4 regions of the Salmonella sp. HY31 genome follow, and region 2 is predicted to be linked to each of the others. Evidence: predicted binding sites of a transcription regulator. Region 2 holds the regulator's gene; each other region holds the start of a gene.
What was found. The regulator CRP, encoded in region 2, controls carbon source genes, mostly activating them, when cyclic AMP is high. The targets are predictions, from matches to a motif close to ATGTGANNNNNNTCACAT.

Region 1 (7,802 bases), 1.2 Mb from region 2:
GTAATACGCTCGGTTCCCCATTTCGCGACCGGCTCACGATCGGCGGTCGACCAGCGGCGCCAGGAGGTCGGCTTATCCAGCATCTGACGCCGGCGGGGATGAATACCGGCAAAATAAGAGAGCACCTCTTCTTTACTGCCGTCTTTCACGCCCCACTCTTCTTGCTGGCGGCTGTGGAATGTCACCACCAGATTGTACTGTTGACCTCCGCGCAGCGGATAATGGACCAGGTGACAATGCGGGCCTGCCCACAGTACTGGCGCGTTAATACGTAAATCTTCCGGCATATCGTTGCAATCAATCACCGCCCGATAGACTACATGCCCCGTTACGCGCGGCGCGTCGCCGAGTAAACTTTGCCGCACTACCGATTTAACACCGTCGCAGCCCACGAGAATATCCGCCGTCCAGCTATTGCCCTGCTCATCAAACACCGTAACATCATCCGGCGTCTGGCGGATATCGACAATATGGGTCGAGGTACGATACTCCACACCAGGGTGCGTCAGCGCCGCTTCCCATACCGTTGCATGAATATCTACCCGGTGAATTACCGCATACGGCCCGCCAAAATGGTCGCGGAACGCCTGTCCGGTTTCAATGCGTACCACTTCTTCGGCATTCACGGCATCCATCATAGTAATGTGATCGGTAAACACCGCACGCTGGCGGGCAACATCGCCCACACCGAGACTATCCAGTGCCGAAAAAGCGTTCGGCCCAAGCTGAATACCCGCGCCAATCTCGCCAATTTCGTGCGCTTTTTCCAGCAGCATGACTTTTATTCCCTGGCGCGCCAGCGACAGCGCGGTCGCCGCGCCACCGATTCCGCCACCTACAATAATTGCGCTTGTCACGTTAGTCATGATCATTCTCCTTTTCAGGCCGGGATTTTATCTTGTTGATTTTCCGGCGCGGCGGCAATAAACGCCGGTAGCTGCACGCAGGCGTCATAAACGGCTTTGCAGCGCGAATAGGCTGACAAATCACAGCCCATCCTGAGCGCATTCGCCCACTGAGGAATCAGGCAGCAGTCCGCAAGACCCGGCGCGTCGCCCACGCAGAATGTTCCGGGCTGACTTTTACGCAATAGCTGCTCCACCGCGCTTAACCCTTGCTGTATCCAGTGGGCATACCAGCGTTTTTTCTGCTCTTCGCTAACCTTCATCTCATCGGCCAGGTAGCGCAACACGCGCAAGTTATTAATCGGATGAATATCGCAGGCGATGGTGTAGACAATTTCCAGCGCGTGGCTGCGCGCCGGATCGCTCGTCGGCAGCAGCGGCGTTTGCGGAAAATGTCGGTCCAGCCAGTCGACGATGGCCAGCGATTGCCCCAACGATTCGCCGTCATCAGTGACCAGCGTCGGCACCAGGCCTACCGGGTTCATCCGTCGGTAGGCCAGCGCATTCTGCTGACCGATACGAATATTGACGCCCACCGTCTGGTAATCGATCCCCTTTAACGCCAGCGCAATACGTACGCGATAAGACGCCAAACTATTAAAGAAACTGTACAGCTTCATCGTTCACCTCAAACAATTTTCACAACAATGGGCGTCAGACCTTTCACGTTCCCGGTGATGACATCCCCTTTCACCACCGCGCCCCCCCCCTCTGGCGTACCGGTGAAAATCAAATCGCCTGGCTGCAATTCAAAGAAGCCGGATAAATAGCTGATGGTTTCATTCACCGACCAAATCAGATGGCGAATATCGCTGCGCTGATGGTCCTCGCCGTTAACCTGTAGCCAAATAGGGGCATTATCCACATTATGCGTTTCAGCGGCTTTGTGTAATGGCGCAACAGGCGCGGAGAGATCGAACGCTTTACCAATTTCCCACGGGCGTCCCATCTGGCGCATTTCCATCTGACGATCGCGACGCGTCATGTCCAGACCGGTGGCGTATCCCCAGACATATTCATGGGCTTTTTCCAGCGGAATATCGCTCCCCTTTTTACCAATCGCCACCACCAGCTCAATTTCATAATGGTAGTTATCGGTCTGCGCCGGATACGGCAGTTCCAGGGTGTTTCCCGCCGCTACCGGGACGACAGCGTCCGCCGGTTTACAAAAGAAGAACGGCGGTTCGCGATCGGGATCAAAGCCCATTTCGCGGGCATAGGCGGCATAGTTGCGACCCACGCAGTAAACGCGACGTACCGGAAACTGCTCATCACTGCCCGCTACCGGTACAGTCACCGGCGCCTGCGGCTGGAATACATATTTGGTCATGTTCTCTCTCCCTAATTAATAACGTGCTTCACGGAACAGCCCCAGGGCTTCCTGAGCCGGCTTGTCCGAAAAGCTGAATAACACCGTGTCTTCGCTGCTGCGAAACGACACCTCATGCCAGGTTGGCGCCACAAAAATGTCTTTTGCGGAAAAATGAAAGGTTTCGTTGCCGATAGTGACTTGCCCTGCCCCTTCAACGACGTGGTAGATAGTGCTGTCGGTGCTCCGCGCCACATGCGAGGCAAAGCCTTTTGGCAACAGTTGCAAGAACGCGCCCATCGACGGCATCGGATAACCGCCGGTAACGGGATTAACGTAACGTAGCTTGTAACCTTCCCACTCATCAGGATCGCCCATACGGATCAGATCGTGCAGCGCCTCGCGACTGCGGTCGTAGCGGTAGTTGAAAATCGGCGACGAGTTCCCGCGCTGGTGGCGCAGCGGCAGCATATTCGCCGCATAGCACGGCAGATAATCGCCCTCTTTTCGCGTCACCGGCTGCTGATCTTCGGGATAGTCTTCCGCAAAACCACAGCCCAAAAGGTTGACTAACGGCAGATCCAGACCATCCAGCCATATCACCGGATCTGACCCCGGATTACCATGATCGTGCCAGCGCCACTGCGGCGTCAGGATAAAATCGCCGCTATGCGATGCCGACCCTGCATCTGAATATTGAAGAGAAAGTAATGACGCCGCTGCTGCACGATCTGCTTGTCGGCCAGGTGGATGTGGTGGTAGGCCGTGTAGGCGGACGCGCCCTGCAACTGCCGCTTAATTATCAGGTACTTTATACCGAGCCGGTCTGCTTTGTGGCGCGTCCGCACCATCCGCTGGTCGCGCGAGCACAGATCGCCTGGAGCGCACTGGCGCACTGGCGCACTGGCGGTGGATAGTCTGGCCAACCGGCACCCCTATTCGCATCAGTATTGATAACGCCCTCGTCGATAACGGCGTAATGCTCCCGGAAAACACCATTGAATCGGCGTCAATGAACGTCAGCACCAATTTGCTGCAAAGCAGCGATATGATCTCTATTCTTTCTTTACGGCTGGCGCAACGCTATGCCAGCCAGGGGCAACTGGCGATTTTAAACTTGCCAAAAATTGAGCAAAAAGGCAGCGTAGGGATGTTCTGGCGTAAGAATGAGACGCCCTCTTTGGCCCTGAGTCGCTTTTTATATTTTTTAGCCCAGGTTTAACGCCGCCGACCAGGAGTATTGCCCAATGTTCCTGCTGTCTATACCCACTATGCTAAGAATTCATGATGTGATCGGTAGCACGTTTTAACGTTTAATTGTATGATGAATCTATCTCATCAAGGGCTTTAAACATGAGTAAGTCACTGAATATTATCTGGCAATATATACGCGCTTTTGTATTGATTTATGCCTGTCTGTACGCAGGCATTTTCCTTGCATCGCTGCTTCCTATCACTATTCCCGGCAGCATTATCGGGATGTTAATTCTGTTTGTTTTGCTGGCGCTGCAAATTCTGCCGGCAAAATGGGTTAACCCCGGCTGTTATGTGCTAATTCGTTATATGGCGCTGCTGTTTGTGCCGATTGGCGTCGGGGTCATGCAATATTTTGATTTACTGCGCGCGCAATTCGGCCCGGTGGTGGTCTCTTGCGCTATCAGTACGCTGGTCGTTTTTGTGGTCGTGAGCTGGAGCTCACACCTGATACACGGTGAACGTAAAGTGGTTGGGCAGAAAGGATCGAAAAAATGATGGCATATATCTGGTGGTCGTTACCGCTGACGCTGGCGGTATTTTTCGCCGCTCGCAGACTGGCGGCGCATTTTAAAATGCCGTTGCTGAACCCGTTGCTGGTGGCAATGGTAGTTATTATTCCTTTTCTGTTGCTGACCGGTATTCCCTACGATCACTACTTCAAAGGCAGCGAAGTACTTAATGATCTGCTGCAACCGGCGGTGGTAGCGCTGGCCTATCCCCTTTATGAACAGTTGCACCAGATTCGCGCGCGCTGGAAATCCATTATTAGTATCTGTTTTCTCGGTAGCATGGTAGCGATGATTACCGGGACATCCGTCGCGTTGCTGATGGGTGCAACGCCTGAAATCGCGGCATCGGTGCTACCTAAATCCGTTACTACACCTATCGCGATGGCGGTGGGTGGCAGCATCGGCGGCATCCCCGCGATCAGCGCGGTATGCGTGATTTTTGTCGGTATTCTGGGCGCGGTATTTGGTCACACGCTGTTAAACGCGATGCACATCCGTACTAAAGCCGCGCGCGGGCTGGCGATGGGTACCGCCTCGCATGCGCTTGGTACCGCGCGCTGCGCCGAGCTGGATTACCAGGAAGGCGCGTTTAGCTCCCTGGCGCTGGTAATCTGCGGCATTATTACCTCGCTGGCAGCACCGTTTTTGTTTCCGCTCATTCTGGCGGTAATGCGCTAACGACGGGACAAAAGACTGGGTTAAAATTTGCGATGCGTCGCGCATTTTTCATTTAAGTTTCACAAGTTGCATAAGCAATGAGATTTAGATCACATATTCAGACATAACAGGCCCGTAAACTACGGTTCCATTACATTGTTATGAGGCAACGCCATGCATCCACGTTTTCAAACTGCTTTTGCCCAGCTTGCGGATAATTTGCAATCAGCGCTGGCCCCTATCCTGGCGGACCACCATTTTCCCGCCATGCTGACCGCAGAGCAGGTCTCGACGCTTAAAAATGCGACGGGGCTGGACGAAGACGCGCTGGCTTTCGCACTGTTACCTTTGGCGGCGGCCTGCGCCCGTACCGATTTGTCCCATTTTAACGTCGGCGCGATTGCGCGCGGCGTCAGCGGCAACTGGTATTTCGGCGCGAATATGGAGTTCCTGGGTGCCACCATGCAACAAACTGTGCATGCTGAACAAAGCGCGATTAGCCACGCCTGGCTACGCGGCGAAAAAGGGCTCGCCGCCGTCACCGTTAACTACACGCCTTGCGGCCACTGTCGCCAGTTTATGAACGAGCTAAACAGCGGTCTGGATCTGCGCATTCATCTGCCGGGCCGCGCGCCGCATACGCTACGCGATTATCTGCCTGACGCTTTCGGGCCAAAAGATCTGGAGATCAAAACGCTGCTGATGGACGAGCAGGATCATGGCTTTGCGTTAACGGGCGATACGCTAACGCAAGCGGCGATTACGGCAGCCAATAAGAGCCATATGCCTTATAGCCACTCACCGAGCGGCGTGGCGCTGGAATGTAAAGATGGCCGTATTTTCACCGGCAGCTATGCGGAAAACGCTGCCTTTAACCCTACGCTTCCCCCGCTGCAAGGCGCGCTAAACCTGCTGAGTCTCAATGGCTACGACTATGCAGATATTCAGCGTGCGATTCTGGCGGAAAAAGGCGACGCGGCATTAATTCAATGGGATGCCACCGCCGCAACGCTGAAAGCATTAGGTTGCCATAAAATTGACCGCGTGCTTCTCGGCTAAGTTAACGTGCCGGATAGCGGCGCGCTGGCGTCTTATCCGGCCTGACTCTTCCCTCCTCCTACCACCAGACCCAGGGAAAATCATGCTGAAAATCTCCGCAATCAGACGGCGGTTTCTTGCGCTACGTCTTCGGGTACAGTAGCCTGATTGCACTTTCATCCTGGTATCGAGTTTCCTGCATGTTAAAGCGCGTGTTTTACAGCCTGTTGGTCCTGGTAGGCTTGCTGCTGTTGACGGTGCTTGGCCTCGATCGGTGGATGAGCTGGAAAACCGCGCCCTATATCTACGACGAATTGCAGGATCTCCCCTACCGCCAGGTTGGCGTGGTGCTGGGGACGGCCAAATACTATCGTAAGGGTGTGATTAATCAGTACTATCGTTACCGTATTCAGGGCGCGTTAAACGCTTACAACAGCGGCAAAGTCAATTATCTGCTGCTCAGCGGCGACAACGCCCTGCAAAGCTACAACGAACCGATGACCATGCGTAAAGACCTTATCGCGGCGGGCGTCGATCCTGCGGACATCGTGCTTGATTACGCTGGCTTCCGTACGCTTGATTCCATTGTGCGTACCCGCAAGGTTTTTGATACTAACGACTTTATTATCATCACTCAGCGCTTCCACTGCGAACGTGCTTTGTTTATTGCGCTGCATATGGGCATTCAGGCGCAGTGTTACGCGGTACCTTCACCCAAAAATATGCTGACAGTACGCCTGCGCGAATTTGGCGCCCGCTTTAGTGCGCTGGCGGATCTCTATATTTTTAAACGCGAACCACGTTTTTTAGGCCCGCTGGTTCCTATCCCCACGCAGCATCAGGTGCCGGACGACGCCCAGGGGTATCCGGCAGTTACACCGGAACAATTGCTTGAACTGGAAAAGAAAAAAGGGAAATGATCATGGATGTACAGACGATATTTGTCGCATTAGCCTTTCTGCTACTCCCGCTTTTTTGCTTCCGTGAGGCCTGGAAAGGCTGGCGAACCGGCGCGGTAGATAAAATTGTCAAAAATACGCGAGAACCGGTTTATGTCTATCGCCATGCCGATCCCGTACAATATTGGTCTTATCTTTTTCTTTATACCGGATGCGGTTTTTTATTTACTGGAATGATTATTTATCTTCTTTTTTATCGTTAATCTATTTATTATCCCTTTAAAATTGAGAATGGTTATTATTATGATATAAGGAACAAATGCTGTTTTGCATTCTGGTTTCATTTTTTTGTGAATTCTTTCACAGAATACCCTTCTTTCAATGCTTAGGCTGGCGGTAGATTTTAGATCATTAAAACGCGTTATTTGCGTTTCGCCTTAATTTATTCAAGCATTAAGGAAGATTATATGCCGCAACAAAATTATCTGGATGAACTCACGCCTGGTTTTACGCCATTACTGGCAATAAAAGAGGCTTCACGTTGTTTATTATGTCACGATGCGCCCTGTAGTCAGGCTTGCCCGGCGCAAACCGATCCAGGGAAATTTATTCGTTCTATTTACTTTCGCAATTTTAAAGGCGCAGCGGAAACTATCCGGGAAAATAACGCGCTTGGCGCTGTCTGCGCCAGAGTCTGTCCGACGGAAAAATTATGCCAGCGCGGATGTACACGTTCCGGAATAGATAAACCTATTGATATTGCACGCCTGCAACGTTTTATTACCGATTTTGAACAGCAGACTGCCATGCAGATTTATCAGCCCGGGAGTAAAACACGCGGGAAAGTCGCGATTATTGGCGCGGGTCCGGCAGGTTTGCAGGCAAGCGTGACGCTCACGCATTTAGGCTATGACGTCACCATTTACGAAAAACAGCCGCAGCCCGGCGGATGGCTGCGTCACGGCATCCCGGCATTTCGTCTGCCGCAAAGCGTTCTCGATCAGGAAATTGCCCGCATTGTAGAAATGGGCGTCAATATTAAATGTAATTGTGAGGTGGGCGAGTCGCTATCGCTTGCGCAACTCAAAGCCGAATATCGCGCCGTGCTGATGACCGTCGGGATGTCCTGTGGTTCTGATTTACCGTTATTTGAGCAAGCCAATCACGTAGAGATTGCCGTTGATTTTTTACAGCGCGCCCGTCAGGCCGACGGCGATATTAGCGTTCC
Region 2 (7,802 bases):
ATTCCGATGCTGGGCGTCTGCCTTGGGCACCAGGCGATGGCGCAGGCTTTTGGCGCGACGGTGGTGCGGGCAGCGAAAGTAATGCACGGTAAAACGTCACCTGTTACGCACAATGGACAGGGCGTGTTTCGGGGATTGCCCAGCCCGTTAACCGTGACACGTTACCACTCGCTGATTGTCGACCCTGCCACGTTGCCTGAGTGTTTTGAGATCACCGCCTGGAGCGAAACGCAGGAGATTATGGGCATTCGCCACCGCGAGTGGGATCTGGAAGGCGTGCAGTTCCACCCGGAAAGTATTCTCAGCGAACAAGGACACGCTCTCCTGGAGAATTTCCTCCGGCGTTGATTTGTGGTTGCTATTAAGTGATTTTTTATTCATATTTTGTGATTATAATTTCACTGGCATTTCTGCTTAACCGGGTGGTAATGATATGGCAACTGAACAAACGGCTATTACGCGCGCAACTTTTGATGAAGTGATTCTGCCCATTTATGCACCGGCGGACTTTATTCCGGTTAAAGGTAAAGGCAGTCGCGTATGGGATCAGCAGGGCAAAGAGTATATCGATTTCGCCGGCGGGATCGCAGTGACTGCGCTGGGCCATTGCCATCCGGCGCTGGTCGAGGCGCTGAAATCCCAGGGTGAAACCTTATGGCATACCAGCAACGTTTTTACCAACGAACCGGCGTTGCGTCTGGGACGTAAATTGATCGACGCCACGTTTGCCGAGCGCGTGCTGTTTATGAATTCCGGCACCGAAGCGAACGAAACCGCTTTTAAACTGGCGCGTCATTATGCCTGCGTGCGCCATAGCCCGTTCAAAACGAAAATCATTGCCTTCCATAACGCCTTTCATGGCCGTTCCTTGTTTACCGTCTCTGTAGGCGGGCAGCCGAAATATTCCGACGGCTTTGGGCCGAAACCCGCCGATATTATTCACGTTCCCTTCAACGATCTCCATGCGGTGAAAGCGGTAATGGATGACCACACCTGCGCGGTGGTGGTCGAGCCGATTCAGGGTGAAGGCGGCGTGCAGGCGGCTACACCGGAATTCCTCAAAGGGTTACGCGACCTGTGTGACAAGCATCAGGCGTTGCTGGTGTTTGATGAAGTGCAGTGCGGGATGGGGCGCACCGGAGACCTGTTTGCCTATATGCACTACGGCGTCACGCCGGATATCCTCACCAGCGCCAAAGCGTTAGGCGGCGGTTTTCCGGTGAGCGCCATGCTGACCACGCAGGAGATTGCCTCGGCCTTCCATGTCGGTTCGCACGGTTCAACCTATGGCGGCAATCCGCTGGCCTGTGCGGTGGCTGGCGCGGCATTCGATATCATTAATACGCCAGAGGTACTAGAAGGCATTCACACTAAGCGGCAACAGTTTGTGCAACATTTGCAGGCGATTGACGAACAATTTGACATTTTCAGCGATATTCGCGGCATGGGGCTGCTGATTGGCGCGGAACTGAAGCCGAAGTATAAAGGTCGGGCGCGCGATTTTCTGTACGCAGGCGCAGAGGCCGGGGTGATGGTGCTCAATGCCGGACCAGACGTGATGCGTTTTGCCCCGTCGCTGGTGGTGGAAGAGGCGGATATCAATGAAGGAATGCAGCGCTTTGCGCAGGCGATAGGGAAAGTGGTTGCCTGATGGCGGATTGCCGGATAAGCGTAGCGCATCCGGCAGTCGATCTAACCTTTTGTATCCCGTAGCCGCTTACTCAGCCAGATACCGTGATGCGGACGCTGACGCCAGGCCATCGACGAAATGGTGTGCATGGTGTTCAGATGGCCGATGATGCGCTGTAAATGTTGTTCCAGAGTGCTCAATAAGCCATGTGACGGCATGTCCGGCGACTCCAGAATGTTGACGTCGCCGGAACCGCCTGGCCTGTCGTACTCCAGGCGCTGCTGGCAGCGCTGAATCGCAATCTCGCAAGATTCCAGATAGCGCTGCGCCAGATCCGGCGTCAGCATGGTGTGTTCCCGCGCCAGCGTCGTCATGGCGTTGATATGCTCGACAATAAACTGGCTGTGCGTGACCCACAGTTTCATATCCGACAGATAGTGGGTATTGAATCCGGGTTCCTGCATTGCCTGATTTAACGAGTTGAATAGCGTGTTATGCGCCTGGTTGACCCGCATTCTTTGATAAGCGAGCGGGGTGGCCTGCGGATCGTTACTGAGGATCAGTCGGATAGCTTCTTGATCGGCTTCCAGCGCATCATGGGCGTTTTTACGTAATAGCCCGCTTTGCCATTGCGGCCACAGCCAAACCATGCCGCCAAAGGCAATTAAACAGCCAATAAGCGTATCGATCAGCCTCGGCACAATAAACTGCTCTCCGTTTAACGTCAGTAACTGGATGGTGTATACCGCCGTCACCGTAAAGCCGACCGTCGCCCAGCCGTAGTTTTTACGAATAATCAGATAACTTGCCAGCGTTAGTACCAGCATGACCGCCAGCGTAATGCTTTCGGGAATATGTAAGTGCAGCGTGACGCCGGCAATCACCAGGCCGACCAGCGTTCCGACCGAACGGTGCAGAATACGTACGCGCGTCGCGCCATAGCCGTTTTGGGTGACAAACAGCACCGTCATGAGGATCCAGTACGGTTTGGGCAGGTGCAACGCGCTGCCCATCAGACTGGCGATACTCATCATTACGCTAATGCGTCCGGCGTTGCGTAGCGCCGGCGATTTAAGCGACACATAATTTTTCAGCGCCGGGAGTAGTGGCAGGCGACGCTGTTTATCGGCCATCAGGTCGCGGGCGTAAAGCGGTCGCTGAGTACGCAGCACGCGGGCGATTCGGCTGAAGTGCCAATAGCAGAACTGGCCTACCGGGTTTTCAGGATGTTGATTGGCAATCTTCTCCAGCGCGCCAATCTGTTTTTCCATAGAGAAGCGCGTCGGCAGACGATGATAAAGGATGTCATCCGCCAGCACGCGCAGGCGAGCGGCGACCGTTTGCGCATTCCAGCGAATTACCTCTTCCGCATGGCTGCGTTCTACCAGTTTCTGTACCTCTTCCGGCTGATGCAGGCTGACGGAGATGTGTTCCTGCAAATCCATCGCTTCCTGAAAAGCCCGCAGTAGGCGCTTGTAATCATTATTGTTGTGCGCCGAAAGCATATGCATCTGTTGGTAACACTGGGTAATGAGATCGACCGCTTTTTGCTGGCGTATCAGCAGGGGAGGCAGCGCTTTTTCCGGATCGATATGTTGGGTGAGCAGGCTGTATTTCGCTTCGCAGTAATCGGCCAGTTCACGATATAACAAACTCAATGACTCGCGCAGCGGCTGTTCGCGCCATAGCCAGAACCAAAACCAGTTAAACACGCCGTACCATAGGGTGCCCAGCGCATAAATAAGCAGCGGCTCCCAGACGGGCATGTATCCCGCAAGGCTCAGGGTAAATATGGCGGCAATCAGCGACGCTGGCAGTAGCCGCGCATGAAGTGGGCTAATTTCCGCCGTCACGCCAAGCACCAGCGTGAGCCCGGTCAGGATCAACGGCAGGGGGACGGATTCCGCCAGCAGGAGTTGCGTTGCCAGACTGCATCCGGCGAACAGCGACGCGCCGATGATCAGGCGTTTAAAAAAGCGTTTGTGCGGTGTATCCAGACCTGCAATGTTGCAGCAGGCGGGAACGAGAGAGAAAAGTAATCCCAGGTGTAGCTGGCCTATCAATAAACCGACAGCCACAGGCAGGCACAGCACCAGCGTTTGCCGTAGTGCGTAATTAATCTCTGGGTGATAAATCAGTCTTCGCCACATCGATGCAAACAAAAATGGCGCATGATAAAACGCGCCATTCTGACGGGATTAACGGGTGCCGTAGACGACGATGGTCTTGCCATGCGCGGAGATCAGGTTTTGATCTTCCAGCATCTTCAAAATACGACCAACGGTTTCGCGGGAGCAGCCGACGATCTGGCCAATTTCCTGACGGGTGATTTTGATCTGCATCCCATCCGGGTGCGTCATGGCATCGGGCTGTTTCGCCAGATTCAGCAGCGTCTGAGCGATACGCCCGGTGACGTCGAGGAAGGCGAGGTTACCTACTTTTTCAGACGTGACTTGTAAGCGACGAGCCATCTGGGAAGAGAGGCGCATCAGAATATCCGGGTTTACCTGGATTAATTGGCGAAATTTTTTGTAGGAAATTTCAGCGACCTCACATGCGGTTTTCGCACGTACCCAGGCGCTGCGTTCCTGGCCTTCTTCAAACAGGCCCAATTCACCAATAAAATCACCCTGATTCAGATAAGAAAGAATCATTTCTTTCCCTTCCTCATCTTTGATCAGCACTGCCACGGAGCCTTTAACGATGTAGTACAGCGTTTCTGCTTTTTCACCCTGGTGAATCAGCGTGCTCTTTGACGGGTACTTATGAATGTGGCAATGAGACAAGAACCATTCAAGAGTCGGGTCTGTTTGCGGTTTGCCAAGCACCATGCGCGGTTATCCTCTGTTATAAGCTGTCTCCAGAGCCAGAAAACGGCACTGTCTCTGGGGTTGCAAAAATATGCTTCCCGCTACCTGGGAAGAGGGCTACGAAAATAGACTGTAGCCTGTAATGTGATGTCCTCTGCATACATGCAGTACGTCAATGTATTACTGTAGCATCTTGTCTGTTTTAGCATAGCTTTCGCCGTGTGTCTCCTGGTGTCTCGCTTCAGCATGACCCAAGTCGCCTTCCATTGCGAGTTTTGTTGTATGCGCGTAATCTTTCAGGAAAATTGAAACATTGGAGTTACGAAATATGCAAGCGCGTGTAAAGTGGGTTGAAGGACTCACGTTCCTCGGAGAGTCTTCCTCCGGCCACCAGATTTTAATGGATGGCAACTCCGGTGACAAAGCGCCGAGTCCGATGGAGATGGTATTAATGGCGGCTGGCGGATGTAGCGCTATTGATGTGGTATCGATCCTACAAAAGGGGCGTCAGAATGTCACCAACTGCGAAGTGAAGCTGACATCCGAGCGCCGGGAAGACGCGCCGCGCCTGTTTACGCACATTAATTTGCATTTTATGGTTACCGGCAGCGATCTGAAAGAGGCTGCCGTCGCGCGCGCTGTTGATCTCTCTGCGGAAAAATATTGCTCGGTGGCGCTAATGCTGGAAAAAGCGGTCCATATTACCCATTCGTATGAAGTGATTGCGGCGTGATTATCATTATCTGATGGCGGCTTCGCCTTATCGGACCTACCAGTTTTTATCCCGTAGGCCCGATAAGCGTAGCGCCATCGGGCGTTTCAACGCGGTTATTCGATTTTTTTGCCTTCCATTAATCGCTGTACCAACGGCAACATAATCAGCTCCATCGCCAGTCCCATTTTGCCGCCCGGCACCACTAATGTATTAATGTGAGAAATGAACGAGCCCTGGAGCATCGCCAGTAGCCAGGGAAAATCGATCCCTTCCAGGTTGCGGAAATGGATCACCACAAAACTCTCATCCAGCGACGGAATGCCCTTTGCGGCGAACGGATTGGAGGTGTCGACGGTCGGCACGCGCTGGAAGTTAATATGGGTACGGGAGAACTGCGGCGTAATGTAATTGATGTAGTCGTCCATGGAGCGCACCACGGAATCCATCACTGCTTCACGGGAGTGTCCACGTTCGCCGGTGTCACGAATCAGTTTCTGAATCCATTCGAGGTTGACGATAGGCACCACGCCAACCAACAGATCAACATGACGCGCGACATCATGTTGCGGCGTGACGACGCCGCCGTGCAGTCCTTCATAAAACAGCACATCGGTCGGCTCGGGAAGCGGCTGCCAGGGTGTAAACGTGCCGGGAACCTGATTCCACGGTACGGCTTCATCATAGGTATGCAGATATTTACGTGACTGGCCTTTACCCGTCTGCCCGTACTCAATGAAAGTGTGTTCCAGCAGGCTGAAGTCATTGGCTTCAGGCCCGAAATAGCTGATATGCCGCCCGGCGTCGCGCGCTTTGCGGATCGCCATGTCCATTTCCGGGCGGGTATAACGATGAAAACTGTCGCCTTCCACCTCGGCGGCGTGCAGATTTAACTGCGCGAAAATTTTACGAAACGCGAGGCTGGTGGTGGTGGTCCCCGCGCCACTTGACCCTGTTACTGCTATCACCGGATGTTTGGCTGACATGGCAACTCCATGATTAAGCTTTAATAATAATGTATTGCCGTCAAAGGCGTTTTATTCGCGAAACTGTTTTTTCGGCATAATATTGACCGTTTCATGTAATTCAGACCATACCAGAACGGCCTCGCCGGATTGCAGTTGACGTTTTACGTCCGCGACTTTTTGTTCAAGCGAACGTTCATGTTCACCATAATCGGTGCCTTCGCGCAACACAAAGCTTTCGAGCAGGTTGTCCAGCGTGTCGGGGGAGAGCCCCTGCCAGGGAATGATCATGATGACGCCTCCAGATACGTTGTCAGCCAGTCAGGAATTCGGCGTTCCAGCCACATTTCAGGGCGCAGCGGCGTACCGCCGATAAATCCTACGTGTCCGCCATGCTCAGTTAACTGATACTCCACGTGTGGGGGCAGATCTTCCGCTTTAGGGATCACATGATGATCCATAAACGGATCGTCTTTGGCATGAATAATCAGCGTCGGTTTAGCAATCTGGTTAAGCAACGGCATGGCGCTACACTGACGATAGTAGTCGATGGCGTCGGCAAAGCCATGAATTTTCGCGGTGATCAGGTCGTCAAACTCGCGGATACGGCGCATTGATTTGAGTTGCCCCAGATTCACCGGCAGCGACCCGGGATACGCCGCCAGCTTGCGTGACGCATTCGCTTTTAACAGATTGAGCAAATAACGCTGATAGACGCGGGAAAACCCTTTATCCATGTGGTAGCTACAGGCTTCGAGAACAAAGGGCGCAGAAACAATCACCGCCGCCTCGATGGGGATATTGCGGCCTTCTTTCGCCAGCAGGCACGCCAGCATATTACCGCCGAGCGAATAGCCCACGGCGGCTGTCGGAACGGTGCCGAACTCCCGCTGTAGCCAGCGTAAAAACCAGGCGCCATCCTCCGTTTCGCCGGAGTGGTAAATTCGATTCAGACGGTTTGGCTCACCGCTACAGCCGCGAAAGTGCATCACTACGCCCAGCCATCCGCGCTTTTGCGCCGCCTCAATCAGTCCGTGGGCATAGGGGCTGTTCAGGCTGCCTTCCAGGCCGTGAAAGACCACCAGCCGCGGTTTATGCTTTGCCTGTTGCGGCTTTTCGCTCCATGCCAGATCGACAAAATCGCCGTCCGGTAATTCCAGCCGCTGCCAGTAGGCGTTGAACTTCACTTTGCGGCGGATTAAACGCGGCAGCATAGTCTGTAAATGGCGATTACGAATGCCGCGCATGGGAATAAATTCATGCGAGTCATTGACAGGCGGGGTCATTTCTGTAGACGTGATCTCAACCATAGCACCAGAACAATTGATAATTGGAAACAATACTATACCGCGCATAAGGTTCACAGATTAATCAATATGTGATTTTACGTTCAATAAATCACCCGGCGAAATAAGAATTGCGCCTCATTTCGCCAGGGGGGGGGGCGGTATTCACTGCGCGCGCAATACCCTGCAGAAATAGTGTGAACCCCTGCATCAGCCGAATTAATCGTGGTAGTGTGGCAGTACGATGGTTATGTGACTCAAGGAGAAGGCATGTCGAAGACACTTTTACAGATCCACTTTAACTTTAGCGGCCCTTTTGGCGAGGAGATGACTCAGCAACTGAACGGACTGGCGGAGTCCATCAATGAGGAGCCGGGCTTTATCTGGAAAATCTGGACA
Region 3 (7,802 bases), 820 kb from region 2:
TTATGCCTGCCGGAATGGGTTCTAGCGCGGTGATAATGCCCTCTTCAATACGCAACTGGTGATCGTCCAGCCAGCCTTGCTCTGTCAGTAGGCGCCTGGCGCGCAAAATTTGCGTCATATTCCTTCCTCAAGCAGTTTTCCTTCGCGGCACCGACCCGGTTCGTCGACCAGTACCAGATTTGCCATAACGTTTTTCCTTTTTGTTATTCGTTATGGAACATCGTGCCATAACAAGCGGCGTGGTACTGTTGCAAGATGTCCTGAATATGACTGATGATGAGTTCTTTCGGCGTAGCGTTGATATCTCCCGCGCGGACTTTTACGTACTGCAACGGTAAATACTGACTGATGAGCGGCAGTGGAATAGGTTCGTCTGCGAGGTTGCGTACCAGCCGCTCGAAGGCGTTATCAATCTGGCTGTCCGGCCAGTAGTAGCGAACGCGGTCAGAATAGCTGTAGCCACGCGCCAGACGTCGAGCGTGACCATCTCCGTGATAGTGGCTCTGCCAGTATTCCGGGCGATCGAGCATCACGCTTTCAAGTACATGACGTAGTCCGGAGCTGGTTTTAGCTGGAAGCAACTCTTCTTCAATGGCCGCCAGCGAGAAGAGCGCTTCGCGTAGGGCGAAGGTCAGGGCCGGACCGACTTTCAGGATGGCGAAGTGATCTTTCACTAGCTGGCGCAGCGACTGCGGTGTCTGGTAATCCGTGGAGTGCGCTTCGAATACCAGCGTGTCATACGCTTCCACCATTTTGCTCAGAGCGATAGCTTTTTGTGGCTGGTAATCGATGATATGCGTGTGGTCAAACTCGACGCCGGGCTGTACAACCAGTCCAATGATGCGTGGCCAGATAGCATCCAGTCCTGCCTTTTCAAACGCATGACGGTGGGCTTCCAGCGTGGCGCGTGCTGCTTCCGGCGTGGTTACTTCCAGCTCTGTTAATGTTTCATGCGCCCCGCCGGGAACCGGAACTTCCGTCCCGATGACATAGACCAGGTCGGATTCACCGAAATGCTGCTGACAGGTTTCTTCTGCTACTTTCGCCAGGCGAGCCGCCCGCTCCGCTACGATTTCATCGGTTAGCGGCACCGGGTCATCGGCGCAGGACATACTGCAATCCAGGTGGATCTTTTTAAATCCGGCTGCTACATAACTTTTAATCAGGTCATCGGCATTAACCATCGCCTGTGCAGCGGGCAGGTTTTGCCAACGATTGGGACCGAGATGGTCTCCGCCCAGGATTAATTCTGGTTGAGGAAATCCCAGTGAATCGGCGAGCTGGCAGACAAAATCGCGAAAATCGGCAGGGGTCATGCCTGTGTAGCCGCCAAACTGGTCAACCTGGTTAGAGGTTGCTTCGATCAGCAAGGGGGTGTGGTTAGCGTGGGCGTAGCGTATCGCGGATTCCAGTACCAGTGGATGCGCGGAACAAACGGCGTAAATCCCGTTTGCTTTCTCGCGTTTATGCTGCTCCACCATTTTAGTTAAATGTTTCACTTTCTTCTCCAGTTCAGGTGATTACGTCCATCTTCTTTCGTTGTATTTCATTTTATACTGTATCATGGTCTTTTGAAAAGAAAACGAAAGTTAATGGTTTTCCGATCTGTTTCACAAAAGAAACATAATGAAAGATTTAGGTGGAGGGATCTGGGTATTACCGGAGGGAGGCTTGCTTTCCCCTATAAGAAAAGCGTTAATAGTCAAAACGAAATAAAACGAAAGATTTAATTAAAGGATGTTTTATGGGCCATACCGACTCTTCCGCAGATAAACGCGTAACGGGTACCAGTGAAAGACGTGAGCTGATTATTCAGCGGCTGCGACAGCAGGGAAGCGTACAAGTGAGCGATCTTTCCGTACTGTTTGGCGTATCTACGGTGACAATTCGTAACGACCTGGCTTTCCTTGAAAAGCAGGGTATTGCAGTAAGAGCCTACGGCGGCGCGCTAATCTGTGACAGTAATACCTCAGGTATTGAGCCTTCTGTGGAAGATAAAAGTTCTCTTAATACGGCATTGAAACGCAGTATTGCCAGAGCTGCGGTCGAGCTGATTAAACCGGGTCATCGTGTGATTCTTGACTCGGGTACGACGACTTATGAAATTGCTCGTCTGATGCGCAAGCACACTGATGTGATTGCTATGACCAATGGTATGAACGTTGCTAATGCCTTACTGGAAGCCGAGGGCGTCGAATTACTAATGACTGGTGGACATCTCCGCCGCCAGTCTCTGTCTTTTTATGGCGATCAGGCGGAGCACTCCTTACAGAATTACCATTTCGATATGTTGTTCCTTGGCGTTGATGCTATTGATTTAGAGCGTGGTATTAGTACTCATAATGAAGATGAAGCCAGGCTTAACCGTCGGATGTGTGAGGTGGCGGAGAGGATTATTGTTGTTACTGACTCCAGCAAATTCGATCGTTCCAGCCTGCATAAGATCATTGATACGCAACGGATCGATATGATTATTGTTGATGAGGGCATTCCCGTGGAAAGTCTGGAAGGGCTACGTAAGAGCGGAATTGATGTGATACTGGTGAAAATATAATTGCATGATACGTAAAAATACCGGGCGGCGCTGGCGCTTACCCGGTTTACAGATTATACGGTTATACCCAGGCTGGATAACGGCTACTTTTTTATCCGGCATCGTCTGGATCAGGTCACTGGCGCCGGGTTAAATACCGCCAGTTGGTTATGTAAGCCCCATTGATCCGAAAAAGTCTTTTTCCGACCACTGGCGACATCGAGAATAAAGTGAAACAGCTTCCAGCCCACATCTTCGATTGTCTCTTCACCCGTGGCGATGGTGCCTGCATTGATATCCATTAAGTCATACCAGCGGTTCGCCAGCTCGGTACGCGTCGCCATTTTAATCACCGGCACTGCCATCAGCCCGTACGGCGTGCCGCGTCCGGTGGTAAAGACCTGTACGGTAATGCCGGAAGCGACCTGCTGCGTGCCGCAGACGAAATCGCTGGCGGGCGTCGCGGCGTAAATCAGGCCGCGTTTGGTGGGGCGCTGGCCTGGCGACAATACCTCCACAATGGCGCTCTGACCGGATTTAGCGATAGAGCCCAGCGCTTTTTCCACCACATTCGCCAGGCCACCTTTTTTGTTGCCAGGGGACGGGTTAGCGCTGCGATCGGTTTTCCCCATATCAAGGTAATTATCGTACCAGACCATCTCATCCAGCAGACGTTTACCCACGGCTTCGTTGATGACGCGCGGCGTCAGAAGATGAATGGCATCGCGCACTTCGGTAACCTCTGAGAACATGACGGTCGCGCCGCAGCGTACCAGCAGATCGGAAGCGTAACCCACCGCCGGGTTTGCCGTGACGCCGGAAAACGCATCGCTGCCGCCGCACTGCATTCCGACGACCAGCTCGGAAGCCGGGCAGGTTTCGCGCTGGCGTTGGTTCAGTCTCGTCAGATGGCGTTCGGCGACCTGCAAAATATCATCGACCATTGCTTTAAAGCCGACATGCTGTTCGTCCTGTAAACGCACAATACTGGCGCTTTCGACGGCGATGGCGGGGACATCCTCGGTGCCTTCCAGCAGTCGTTCCGGTTGCAGTTTTTCGCAACCGAGGCCAATCAGCATCACTTCGCCGCCAAAATTGGGGTTGAGCGCGATATTATGAATCGTGCGAATCGGCACGACCGCCGCCGGCGCGTTGATTGCCACGCCGCAGCCGTACAGATGGTTTAGCCCTACAACGCCATCGACATTCGGGTATTTGGGCAGGAGATCGCGCTCAATCATTTTCACCACATACTCGACCACGCCCGCCACACAGTGCACGCTGGTGGTAATGCCAAGCAGATTTTTGGTGCCGACGCTGCCATCGGCGTTACGATAGCCCTCAAACGTGTAGCCTTCCAGCAGCGGCAGTGGTTCTGGCACTTTGGTCGCCAGCGGCAGCGTATTCAGCGACGGCGCTTTTGGCAGTTCAACCAGCGACTCGTCGATCCAGCTTCCGCGTGGGATGTCACGTACCGCATACCCGATGACTTCGCCGTAACGGACGATTTCGTCGTGAGCGAGGATATCCGTCAGAGCGACTTTATGGCCTTGCGGAATATGTTCAGTCAGTTCCAGTCCATCCGGAAAACGTGTTCCGGCTTTAAGACCGTGGTGATTAACAATAATTGCGACATTATCGGTTTCGTGTACTTTTATATAAAACGCCGATGACGATTCCTGGCGAATTTCGATATTGGCCATTGTTCAGCATTCTCCAGCCTGGATGATAGAAAAAGGATTATCTATTTTGGTTATGGTTTAATCGTTAAATCTCAATATAAGAAATAAAGTTCATGCCTAATGAAATAAGAATGACAGGAGTATAAATATAAGAATGTGATCCAGGTCACCGCAAATTATGAAATTTTTTATGTAGGCCAGGGAAAGCGTAAATGTGTGCATTAGCGCCCAGTATCATGGGCGTATGCTCAAAAATAAGCGTTAAGCGCCCCCTTCTTAATGAGCATTTGCACAATGATTATCCGCCATATGCTGTTTATACTGAATAGCGAATTCAGTGTATCTGACGAGTTATTTGAAAATGCCATGATAATAATAAAAAACGATAAAGATATTGGGGCGGTATATTGTGCTACAGGATGTGTTACCACACTAGAAATAGAATCTGGAGACTCATTCTTATTTTCAGATAAGCATTTTTAGTGTCGCTGCTATAAGTCATGGGGGCGACATCATAGGTAGAGAATTAAAGAAATAAGCGAAGGTATAAGCGATGAATAACGCTATTTTCCCGAATAAGTTTAAAGCGGCGCTGGCGTCGCAACAGGTGCAGATTGGCTGCTGGTCTGCACTGGCAAACCCAATCACCACCGAAGTTCTCGGTCTGGCGGGATTTGACTGGCTGGTGCTGGATGGCGAACATGCGCCGAACGATGTGACCACCTTAATTCCGCAGTTAATGGCATTGAAAGGCAGCGCCAGCGCGCCTGTGGTACGTGTGCCGACCAATGAACCGGTCATTATCAAACGGATGCTGGATATCGGGTTTTATAACTTCCTGCTCCCCTTTGTTGAAACGCAAGAGGAAGCGGCTCGCGCCGTCGCCTCGACGCGCTACCCGCCGGAAGGTATTCGCGGCGTCTCTGTTTCTCACCGCGCCAACATGTTCGGCACGGTGCCTGATTACTTTGCGCAGTCGAACAAAAACATCACCATTATTGTTCAAATCGAAAGCCAGTTGGGTGTCGACAACGTTGATGCCATCGCCGCAACGGAAGGCGTTGATGGCATTTTTGTCGGCCCCAGCGATCTGGCCGCCGCGCTGGGTCATCTCGGCAATGCCTCTCACCCTGACGTGCAACAGACGATTCAGCATATTTTTGCCCGCGCCAAAGCGCACGGTAAACCGTGCGGCATTCTGGCGCCGGTAGAGGCGGATGCCCGCCGTTATCTGGAATGGGGCGCGACCTTTGTCGCTGTTGGCAGCGACTTAGGCGTATTCCGCGCCGGCACGCAGAAGCTTGCCGACACCTTTAAAAAATAATCCCGGTATGGAAAGAGAGAACGTTATGACGATGAAAGTTGGCTTTATTGGCTTAGGCATCATGGGTAAGCCCATGAGCAAAAACTTGTTGAAAGCAGGGTACTCGCTGGTGGTGTCCGATCGTAATCCTGAAGCGATTGCCGACGTAATCGCCGCAGGCGCGGAAACGGCTTCTACGGCGAAGGCGACCGCTGAACAGTGCGACGTCATCATCACGATGCTGCCTAACTCTCCGCATGTGAAAGAGGTTGCGCTGGGCGAGAACGGTATCATCGAAGGCGCGAAGCCGGGAGCCGTATTGATTGATATGAGTTCTATCGCGCCGCTGGCAAGCCGTGAGATCAGCGAAGCCCTGAAAGCAAAAGGCATTGCAATGCTGGATGCGCCGGTCAGCGGCGGGGAACCCAAAGCCATCGACGGCACGCTGTCCGTCATGGTCGGCGGCGACAAAGCGATTTTCGACAAATACTACGACCTGATGAAAGCGATGGCCGGTTCCGTGGTGCATACCGGCGATATCGGCGCAGGCAACGTCACGAAACTGGCTAACCAGGTGATTGTGGCGCTGAATATCGCCGCCATGTCTGAAGCGCTGACGCTGGCGACTAAAGCTGGTGTCAATCCGGATCTGGTCTATCAGGCGATTCGTGGCGGTTTGGCTGGCAGTACGGTACTGGATGCGAAAACGCCGATGGTCATGGACAGAAACTTTACACCGGGTTTCCGTATCGATCTGCACATTAAAGATCTGGCGAATGCGCTGGATACCTCCCACGGCGTTGGCGCGCAGCTACCGCTGACCGCCGCCGTTATGGAGATGATGCAGGCGTTACGCGCGGATGGACACGGTAATGACGACCATAGCGCTTTGGTGTGCTACTACGAAAAACTGGCAAAAGTGGAAGTCACTCGCTAACGATGCGGTCTTTAGCATACTCACGCGCATTGTGATGCTGGAGGTGGTTTTTCGGGGGGGATTTTAACAATATTTATCGGGTCTCCAGAAATGTTGCTGCTGCTCTGGCGATAGGAATGCGCAGCGCAGGGTGACAAAGTTGCGCGAACCCTCTATACTTCGCGCCGAAGCTGACCAGACAGTCGCCGCTTCGTCGTCGTCCTTTCGGGGAGACGGGCGGAGGGGAGGAAAGTCCGGGCTCCATAGGGCAGGGTGCCAGGTAACGCCTGGGGGGGAAACCCACGACCAGTGCAACAGAGAGCAAACCGCCGATGGCCCACGCAAGTGGGATCAGGTAAGGGTGAAAGGGTGCGGTAAGAGCGCACCGCGCGGCTGGTAACAGTCCGTGGCACGGTAAACTCCACCCGGAGCAAGGCCAAATAGGGGTTCATAAGGTACGGCCCGTACTGAACCCGGGTAGGCTGCTTGAGCCAGTGAGCGATTGCTGGCCTAGATGAATGACTGTCCACGACAGAACCCGGCTTATCGGTCAGTTTCACTTCTTCATAAAACCCGCTTCGGCGGGTTTTTGCTTTTACAGGGCGGCAGGATGAATGACTGTCCACGACGCTATACCCAAAAGAAAGCGGCTTATCGGTCAGTTTCACTTCTTCATAAAACCCGCTTCGGCGGGTTTTTGCTTTTACAGGGCGACAGGATGAATGACTGTCCACGACACTATACCCAAAAGAAAGCGGCTTATCGGTCAGTTTCACCTCTTCATAAACCCCGTCAGTGTAAGCTGGCGGGTTTTTGCTTTTACAGGGCGGCAGGATGAATGACTGTCCACGACGCTATACCCGAAAGAAAGCGGCTTATCGGTCAGTTTCACCTCTTCATAAAATCCGCTTCGGCGGGTTTTTGCTTATCAGGCCGGTGAAGGGTATAGAGGTTGCAGAAGACGCCAGTGTCACCATCCGGCAATTAATTGACAGCCGTGGTGACATAATATTATTCGTTTTTGTGATGAGAAACACAAAACGCTATGGATTTCGATCTTTTTAGTTGAAGTGAAAAGCAATCGATTTCTTTAACAAAATTACATCCTGAAAAACAGTAGAAAATCAGTGTAAATGATTTGTTGTAAATGAAAATTAAATGTATGAAATATTTTGGTTAAATTTTTATTAAATGTTTATTTGAAAACAACTAAGGTAAAAAAATGTGATACGTAACGCTTTTTAAGCGCATTTACTCCTGATTTATACTTAAATTTGATAAATTGTGCTTTAAATTTAACGCTGAAATTGCCTATAAAATGTCCCGTAATTGATTGAAATATCGTCTTCATGGGATGCTGAAAATAGG
Region 4 (7,802 bases), 1.0 Mb from region 2:
ATGATCCCTGATGATTAACACGTATTAATAAAGCGTAGCGGTTTTTCATTTACCCAAGCCGGGACATTCTCCGAAAAAATAAAAATGATCACGCCCGTTTTTATCTGTTTCGTTAGAATGGGACCGTCACGTTGTTGACGTTACCAGGCTATGCTCAGAGCAATGAGATCGCGCATATAGACATCGTTTGACGTGCTGTTAAAATCGCTCACACCTAAACAGGCGGATACGGTAGCGTTCCGTCATGGATGGCAATCAGCGATAGCCATAATTCACAGGGAGACATCTATGAAGCTTCGCCTGTCGGCGCTGGCGCTGGGAACCACACTGCTGATCGGGTGTGCGAGTTCCGGTACAGAACAGCAGGGGCGTTCAGACCCATTTGAAGGGTTTAACCGCACCATGTACAACTTCAACTTTAATGTGCTGGACCCGTATGTTGTTCGGCCGGTCGCGGTTGCCTGGCGTGATTATGTTCCACAGCCTGCGCGTAACGGTTTAAGTAATTTCACCGGCAACCTCGAAGAACCGGCGATCATGGTGAACTATTTCCTGCAGGGCGATCCTTATCAGGGTATGGTGCATTTCACCCGTTTCTTCCTGAACACCTTATTAGGGATGGGCGGCTTTATTGACGTCGCGGGAATGGCGAATCCTAAACTGCAGCGCGTTGAACCGCATCGTTTTGGCAGTACGCTGGGCCATTATGGCGTGGGGTATGGGCCTTATGTGCAACTTCCGTTCTACGGTAGCTTTACGCTGCGTGAAGATGGCGGGGATATGGCGGATACCTTGTATCCGGTGCTCTCGTGGTTGACCTGGCCAATGTCCATAGGAAAATGGACTATCGAAGGGATAGAAACCCGCGCGCAGTTGCTGGATTCCGATGGTTTGCTGCGCCAGTCTTCCGATCCTTATATTATGGTGCGCGAGGCGTACTTCCAGCGTCATGACTTTATCGCCAATGGCGGGAAACTCAAGCCGCAGGAAAACCCGAACGCGCAGGCGATTCAGGACGAACTCAAAGAGATCGACTCGGAATAAACGGCTGCAAATAAAAAGGTGAGCGCAATGCTCACCTTTTTGATCCGTTTCAGGAAGAGATTAGAACGCGTAGTTAAAGTTAGTACCGAATAGCCAGGCTTTCCCTTCAGATTCAAACTGATAAGGGCCTTCATTAATTTTCACACTCTGACCATGCATATAAGAGACGCCAACGTCGACAGACGCATCTTTATTAAAGGCGTAAGTCGTACCGGCGCTCAGCCAGAAACGGTCCTGGTCCGGAATAGAGATAGAACGGTTTTGCGCTGGTACCGGGCTGTCATCGAAGGCGATACCGGTACGGAACGTCCAGTTGTCGTCGTAGTAATAGGTGGTGCCCAAAGCGATACGGTAAGCATCCTTGAAGCCTTCATGCTTCTCGAATAACGTCTGGCCGCTGGTTGACTTGGCCTTCAGTTCCTGGAACTGACTCCAGCTGGTATAGGCGAGGCTGTAGTGAATCGCCCATTGCGGCGCCACGCGGTTATAACCGGAGACTTCCCACATTTCCGGTAGATTGAGCGTCAGGTAGCCTGACTGCGTCGCGCCGCCGGTTGCCGTTGGGATGGGCAGGTTATATCGGTTAATACCAATGGGAAGATCTCTGCTGTAGTTGCCTTTAAAGTCAATTTTGACTTCCGAGCGGTAGGTCAGAGCGTAGCGGTTATTTTTATCCAGTTCATAAAGGATACCGGCATTCCAGCCAAAGCCCCACTGATTACCGTTCAGGTGGGCAATCTTGGTGTCGCTGGTAATCTGACTTGCGACCGGCGCCAGCGCCGGATTCTGCGCCGCGACCAACTGGCCTAAATCGCCTGCATAACGTTCGATTTTCGCGCGCGCGTATACCGCATCAAAACCGAGACCGAAGCTCCAGGCCTCATTTAAGCGATAAGCGCCGCTTAAATTCAGGTTCATGGTTTGAAGATCTGTCGTACCGCCAACCGAGCCGCCGGCATATGTATCGTTAAACTCTGTCGCCAGACCATAGTTAGAGGTAATAGAAGCCCCCCAGCCAAACTGATCGTTAATCGGGGCGACAAAATGGACATTTGGCACCCAAGCCGTCGGCGCGATGTTATCTGCATCTAACGTCCGACGAGATGGTGACGTCCCGCTAATATTAACATCGGGATCAATATAAACCGCGCCCGCTGAAAATGTTGGGCGGTCAAACATGGTAATTAACGCCGGATTGCGGCTAACGTTACCCGCATCATCTGCGATTGCGCCTTCTCCCGAATAGGCCCGGCCAAGGCCAGAGGAAGAAAATTCGTTTAACTGAAAGCCTGCAGACCAGGCCTGGGTGGAGATGATTGCCACTGCGACTGCGATAGCAGACTTTGTAAACAGGGTTTTCTGGCTCATGACCATAACCTCATTGATTATTTTTATACAAACTATGTTACATGCTGTAACAGGAGCGCGAAGTGTAGGGTCTGCGGTACGACTTAGAAATCAGACCAGTGGCGAGAGTATAGGTCTGACCAGCTAGAATGTTGCAAGTATGTTTATAAGTTTTTTCAATTGTGATCTTAGAAACGAGATCTGGTTGGCAAAATCGGCGGGCTTAACGGTCACCCGATCGCGCGATTTTTGTTTTAGATCATTTTTAAGTGTGATTTCGGTCACTTAACGCGTTTCCCTCCATTAACGACTGGAGAGGCGAATGCCGGGAGCGTAAAATATCCCCATCGTTTATCTGGCACCCTGGGTGCAAATACAGAGGAAATCTACAATGAGTAAATGCAGTGCTGATGAAACCCCGGTTTGCTGCTGTATGGACGTTGGAACCATCATGGATAACTCCGATTGCACCGCGTCATACAGCCGCGTATTCGCTACCCGCGCAGAGGCTGAAGAGACGCTGGCAGCGTTAACCGAAAAAGCGCGTAGCGTGGAGTCTGAGCCTTGCCAAATTACGCCAACCTTTACCGAGGAATCTGACGGCGTTCGGCTGGATATTGATTTTGTTTTCGCTTGTGAAGCAGAAACGCTTATCTTCCAGCTCGGCCTGCGTTAATCCGTTCATTAACGACGCCTCCGTCATCATCTGGCGGAGGCGTTTTCTTTTTTTATCACTTCCCTTCACTGTGCCATAGCTCCCACTTTCTTTTCTCTCTGCTTGGCTAAATGTAAAAAATTGGTTAAGACTGTGATCAGGTCAGACCACTAATTTATTTTTTTACAGGGGAGTATTATGCGTCAGGCTTTACCGTTGGTCACCCGTCAGGGCGATCGCATTGCTATTGTCAGTGGGTTGCGAACCCCCTTTGCTCGTCAGGCCACTGCATTTCATGGTATTCCCGCTGTTGATCTCGGCAAGATGGTGGTAGGCGAGCTGCTGGCCCGCAGTGAAATCCCTGCCGATGCCATTGAGCAACTGGTTTTTGGTCAGGTAGTACAAATGCCGGAAGCGCCCAACATTGCGCGCGAAATTGTGCTGGGTACGGGGATGAATGTTCATACCGATGCCTATAGCGTAAGCCGCGCCTGCGCCACCAGTTTTCAGGCGGTAGCGAATGTGGCGGAAAGCCTGATGGCCGGCACGATACGCGCGGGTATTGCGGGCGGCGCAGATTCGTCGTCGGTACTGCCAATAGGCGTGAGTAAAGCCCTGGCGCGGGTACTGGTTGATGTCAATAAAGCCCGGACGACCCGCCAACGGCTGACGCTTTTTTCTCGTCTGCGCTTACGCGACCTGCTGCCCGTTCCTCCCGCTGTTGCTGAGTATTCCACCGGTCTGCGCATGGGCGATACCGCCGAACAGATGGCGAAAACGTATGGTATTACGCGTGAACAGCAGGACGCGCTGGCGCATCGTTCACATCAGCGCGCCGCGCAGGCATGGGCTGAGGGTAAACTGGCGGAAGAAGTGATGACGACCTATGTGCCGCCGTATAAAAACCCCTTTGCAGAAGACAACAACATTCGCGGCACCTCCACGCTGGCAGACTACGCCAGACTGCGTCCCGCTTTTGACAGAAAACATGGCTCCGTGACCGCCGCCAATAGTACGCCGCTGACCGACGGCGCTGCCGCCGTTATCCTGATGACCGAATCCCGCGCTAAAGAGCTGGGGCTGCACCCGCTTGGTTATCTGCGCAGCTACGCGTTTACCGCCATTGATGTCTGGCAGGACATGCTATTGGGGCCGGCCTGGTCAACGCCGCTGGCGCTGGAGCGGGCCGGGTTGACGATGGCCGATCTGACACTTTTTGACATGCATGAAGCGTTTGCCGCTCAGACTCTGGCGAATTTACAACTGCTGGGCAGCGAACGATTTGCCCGTGAGGTGCTTGGTCGTGCGCAGGCGACAGGGGAGGTGGATGACGATAAATTCAACGTGCTCGGCGGCTCAATCGCCTACGGGCATCCTTTTGCCGCAACGGGCGCGCGGATGATAACCCAAACGTTGCATGAATTACGGCGTCGGGGCGGAGGTTTTGGCCTGGTCACGGCCTGCGCGGCTGGCGGCCTTGGCGCGGCTATGGTTCTGGAGGCGGAATAATGGCTACCACATCAGCTTTTATGCTTAACGTGCGTCTGGATAATGTCGCGGTTGTCGCTATTGATGTCCCTGGTGAAAAGGTGAACACCCTGAAAGCGGAGTTTGCCGCGCAGGTACGCGCCATCCTGAAGCAGATCCGGGAAAATAAAGCGTTGCAGGGCGTTGTTTTTATCTCAGCCAAAGCAGATAACTTTATTGCTGGCGCTGATATCAACATGATAGGCCACTGCCAAAACGCGCAGGAAGCGGAAACGTTGGCGCGTCAGGGGCAGCAACTGATGGCGGAGATCCAGGCGCTGCCTGTTCCGGTCATCGCCGCCATTCATGGCGCCTGCCTGGGCGGCGGTCTTGAAATGGCGCTGGCCTGCCATCGGCGTATCTGTACCGATGACGTTAAAACCGTTCTCGGACTGCCGGAGGTACAGTTAGGGCTTTTACCGGGATCGGGCGGAACGCAGCGTCTTCCGCGGCTGGTGGGGATCAGTACCGCGCTGGATATGATCCTGACAGGTAAACAGCTTCGCGCCAGACAGGCGCTTAAAGCCGGGCTGGTTGATGATGTGGTGCCGCAAACTATTTTACTGGAGGCGGCTGTCGAGCTGGCTAAAAAAGAACGCCTGGCGCAGCGGACATTACCGATCCGTGAACGTATCCTGGCAGGGCCGCTGGGACGCGCGCTGTTATTTCGCCTGGTGCGTAAAAAGACGGCGCAAAAAACGCAGGGTAATTATCCGGCGACGGAGCGGATCATTGATGTGATTGAAACCGGACTGGCGCAGGGCAGCAGTAGCGGCTATGACGCGGAAGCGCGCGCTTTCGGCGAGCTGGCGATGACGCCTCAATCGCAGGCGCTGCGTGCTATTTTCTTTGCCAGTACCGAGGTGAAAAAAGATCCCGGTAGCGATGCGCCGCCCGGCCCGCTGAACAGCGTGGGCATCTTAGGCGGCGGGTTAATGGGCGGCGGTATCGCCTGGGCTACGGCCTGTAAAGGCGGCTTGCCAGTACGAATTAAGGATATAAATACTCAGGGAATCAATCATGCTCTGAAGTACAGTTGGAACCAGCTTGAAACAAAAGTACGCCGCCGCCATATCAAAGCCAGCGAACGCGATAAACAGTTGGCGTTGATATCAGGTTCGACTGATTACCTTGGTTTCAGTCATCGTGATCTGGTAATTGAAGCGGTGTTTGAAGATCTGTCGTTAAAACAACAGATGGTGGCGGAAGTGGAGCAAAATTGCGCCGCCCACACCATTTTCGCGTCCAATACTTCTTCCCTGCCGATTGGCGATATTGCGGCGAATGCGGCCAGACCGGAACAGGTGATTGGATTGCACTTTTTTAGCCCGGTCGAAAAAATGCCGCTGGTTGAGGTTATTCCTCATGCGTCTACTTCCACGCAGACCATCGCTACGACCGTTAAATTGGCGAAAAAACAGGGTAAAACCCCGATAGTCGTCAGCGATAAAGCCGGGTTTTATGTTAACCGAATTCTCGCGCCGTATATTAATGAGGCGATTCGGATGCTGACTGAAGGCGAACGCGTCGAACATATTGATGCTGCCCTGGTAAAATTTGGTTTTCCGGTGGGACCAATCCAACTTTTGGATGAGGTAGGAATCGACACGGGTACTAAAATTATCCCTGTGCTTGAGGCGGCGTATGGAGAACGTTTTAGCGCGCCTGCAAATGTTGTTGCTTCAATTTTGAATGACGATCGCAAAGGTAGAAAAAATGGTCGCGGTTTCTATCTTTATGGCGAAAAAGGGCGTAAAAGCAAAAAACAGGTTGACCCTGCTATTTATAAGCTTATTGGCGTGCAAGGGCAGAGTCGACTGTCTGCGCAGCAGGTGGCAGAGCGCTGTGTCATGTTAATGCTTAACGAAGCGGCGCGCTGTTTCGACGAAAAAGTGATTCGCAGCGCGCGCGATGGCGATATTGGCGCCGTGTTTGGTATCGGTTTTCCGCCGTTTCTCGGCGGCCCGTTCCGCTATATGGATGCTCTCGGGCCGGGTGAAATGGTGGCGACATTACAGCGCCTGGCCGCACTTTACGGTCCTCGTTACGCGCCTTGTGAACAATTAGTGCGCATGGCGGAGCGCAGAGAGTATTTCTGGACGAATGGGGAAACTGACCAGGGAAATTGAGGTCAAAGAGAATATGAATCCGCACTGAATGCCTCCTTGTTGGCGAAATAATAATCAAGGATTGACTATACTTACGCCATTGAGGTAAAAAACAGCGTTTCATTCGGTGAATGGATAAGGCACAATGCCGGCCACCGCATTTTTGCCACAGCCAATAGGGGCATGTGGTAAGCGTGCTGGTGAAACTGGTTAACAAAAGCGGTGCAATATGCAAGTTTTTATCATGCGTCACGGCGACGCAGCCCTCGATGCCGCCAGTGATTCGGTTCGTCCCTTGACCTCTTGTGGGTGTGACGAGTCTCGCCTGATGGCGAACTGGCTGAAAGGTCAAAAAGTGGATATCGAACGTGTTCTGGTGAGTCCGTTTCTTCGGGCCGAACAAACGTTAGATGTGGTCGGCGATTGTATGAATCTGCCGGCTCAGGTGGATGTCCTGCCGGAGCTAACGCCCTGCGGCGATGTCGGTCTGGTCAGCGCCTACCTTCAGGCGCTGGCCAATGAAGAGATCGGATCGGTGCTGGTGATCTCTCACTTACCTCTGGTCGGATACCTGGTATCTGAGCTTTGTCCTGGCGAAACGCCGCCGATGTTCACGACGTCCGCAATTGCCAACGTTACGCTTGATGAAAGCGGCAAGGGGACATTCAACTGGCAAATGAGTCCCTGCAATCTGAAAATGGCGAAAGCGATTTAATCTTTGCTGCCTGATGGCGCTTCGCTTCTCAGGCCTACGACAGCGCTGACTGTTCGTAGGCTGGATAAGGCGCTTGCGCCGCCATCCAGCAATTTCGCATCAGGGTAATTCGGGCGGTTGCCACTCTTCCACTTCAATCAACACCAGCACCGCGGCGTCGCCGCCGTACTCTTTCGGCGCCTGATGAAAGGCCATTACATGCGGATGCTGCGCCAGCCATAATGGCGTTTGCTGTTTCAGAATATGTTTACCGTGTCCATGCATGACGCAGGCGCAAAAAATATGTTCCCGGCGGCAGGCGGCAATCAGCGCCCCCAGTTCCTGCTTGGCCTGAAGCTGCGTTAAACCGTGTAAATCCAGAAACAGTTCCGGCGAATAGTCGCCGCGGCGCATTTTTTTTAGCTCG

Region 1: the regulator CRP is predicted to act here: its motif matches at 4,736-4,753, upstream of cdd (cytidine deaminase).
Region 3: the regulator CRP is predicted to act here: its motif matches at 4,370-4,387, upstream of garD (galactarate dehydratase).
Region 4: the regulator CRP is predicted to act here: its motif matches at 2,661-2,678, upstream of ACE15A_RS06410 (YfcZ/YiiS family protein).

The regions. Positions count from the first base shown of each region.
Region 1 is NZ_CP170479.1:1,608,268-1,616,069, reverse strand. Features, by position in the region: gene ACE15A_RS07470 (3-hydroxybenzoate 6-monooxygenase) at 1-866, opposite strand, end outside; gene maiA (maleylacetoacetate isomerase) at 881-1,525, opposite strand; gene ACE15A_RS07460 (fumarylacetoacetate hydrolase family protein) at 1,534-2,235, opposite strand; partial or broken gene ACE15A_RS07455 (gentisate 1,2-dioxygenase) at 2,251-2,886, opposite strand; partial or broken gene ACE15A_RS07450 (LysR substrate-binding domain-containing protein) at 2,889-3,436, shown strand; gene ACE15A_RS07445 (CidA/LrgA family protein) at 3,568-3,966, shown strand; gene ACE15A_RS07440 (CidB/LrgB family autolysis modulator) at 3,963-4,658, shown strand; gene cdd (cytidine deaminase) at 4,812-5,696, shown strand; gene sanA (outer membrane permeability protein SanA) at 5,876-6,595, shown strand; gene ACE15A_RS07425 (DUF2542 family protein) at 6,592-6,837, shown strand; gene ACE15A_RS07420 (NAD(P)-dependent oxidoreductase) at 7,042-7,802, shown strand, end outside.
Region 2 is NZ_CP170479.1:376,591-384,392, forward strand. Features, by position in the region: gene pabA (aminodeoxychorismate synthase component 2) at 1-348, shown strand, start outside; gene ACE15A_RS01685 (aspartate aminotransferase family protein) at 434-1,651, shown strand; gene ACE15A_RS01690 (YccS/YhfK family putative transporter) at 1,693-3,780, opposite strand; gene crp (cAMP-activated global transcriptional regulator CRP) at 3,829-4,461, opposite strand; gene ACE15A_RS01700 (OsmC family protein) at 4,769-5,173, shown strand; gene ACE15A_RS01705 (phosphoribulokinase) at 5,269-6,138, opposite strand; gene ACE15A_RS01710 (YheU family protein) at 6,190-6,408, opposite strand; gene ACE15A_RS01715 (hydrolase) at 6,405-7,472, opposite strand; gene ACE15A_RS01720 (monooxygenase) at 7,674-7,802, shown strand, end outside.
Region 3 is NZ_CP170479.1:4,382,333-4,390,134, reverse strand. Features, by position in the region: gene nagA (N-acetylglucosamine-6-phosphate deacetylase) at 1-118, opposite strand, end outside; gene kbaZ (tagatose-bisphosphate aldolase subunit KbaZ) at 204-1,481, opposite strand; gene ACE15A_RS20995 (DeoR family transcriptional regulator) at 1,745-2,554, shown strand; gene garD (galactarate dehydratase) at 2,665-4,236, opposite strand; gene garL (2-dehydro-3-deoxyglucarate aldolase) at 4,769-5,539, shown strand; gene garR (2-hydroxy-3-oxopropionate reductase) at 5,565-6,455, shown strand; partial or broken gene ACE15A_RS20975 (glycerate 2-kinase) at 6,457-6,589, shown strand; RNA gene rnpB (RNase P RNA component class A) at 6,622-6,996, shown strand.
Region 4 is NZ_CP170479.1:1,376,093-1,383,894, forward strand. Features, by position in the region: gene mlaA (phospholipid-binding lipoprotein MlaA) at 289-1,044, shown strand; gene fadL (long-chain fatty acid transporter FadL) at 1,105-2,412, opposite strand; gene ACE15A_RS06410 (YfcZ/YiiS family protein) at 2,783-3,067, shown strand; gene fadI (acetyl-CoA C-acyltransferase FadI) at 3,245-4,555, shown strand; gene fadJ (fatty acid oxidation complex subunit alpha FadJ) at 4,555-6,702, shown strand; gene sixA (phosphohistidine phosphatase SixA) at 6,911-7,396, shown strand; gene smrB (endonuclease SmrB) at 7,496-7,802, opposite strand, start outside.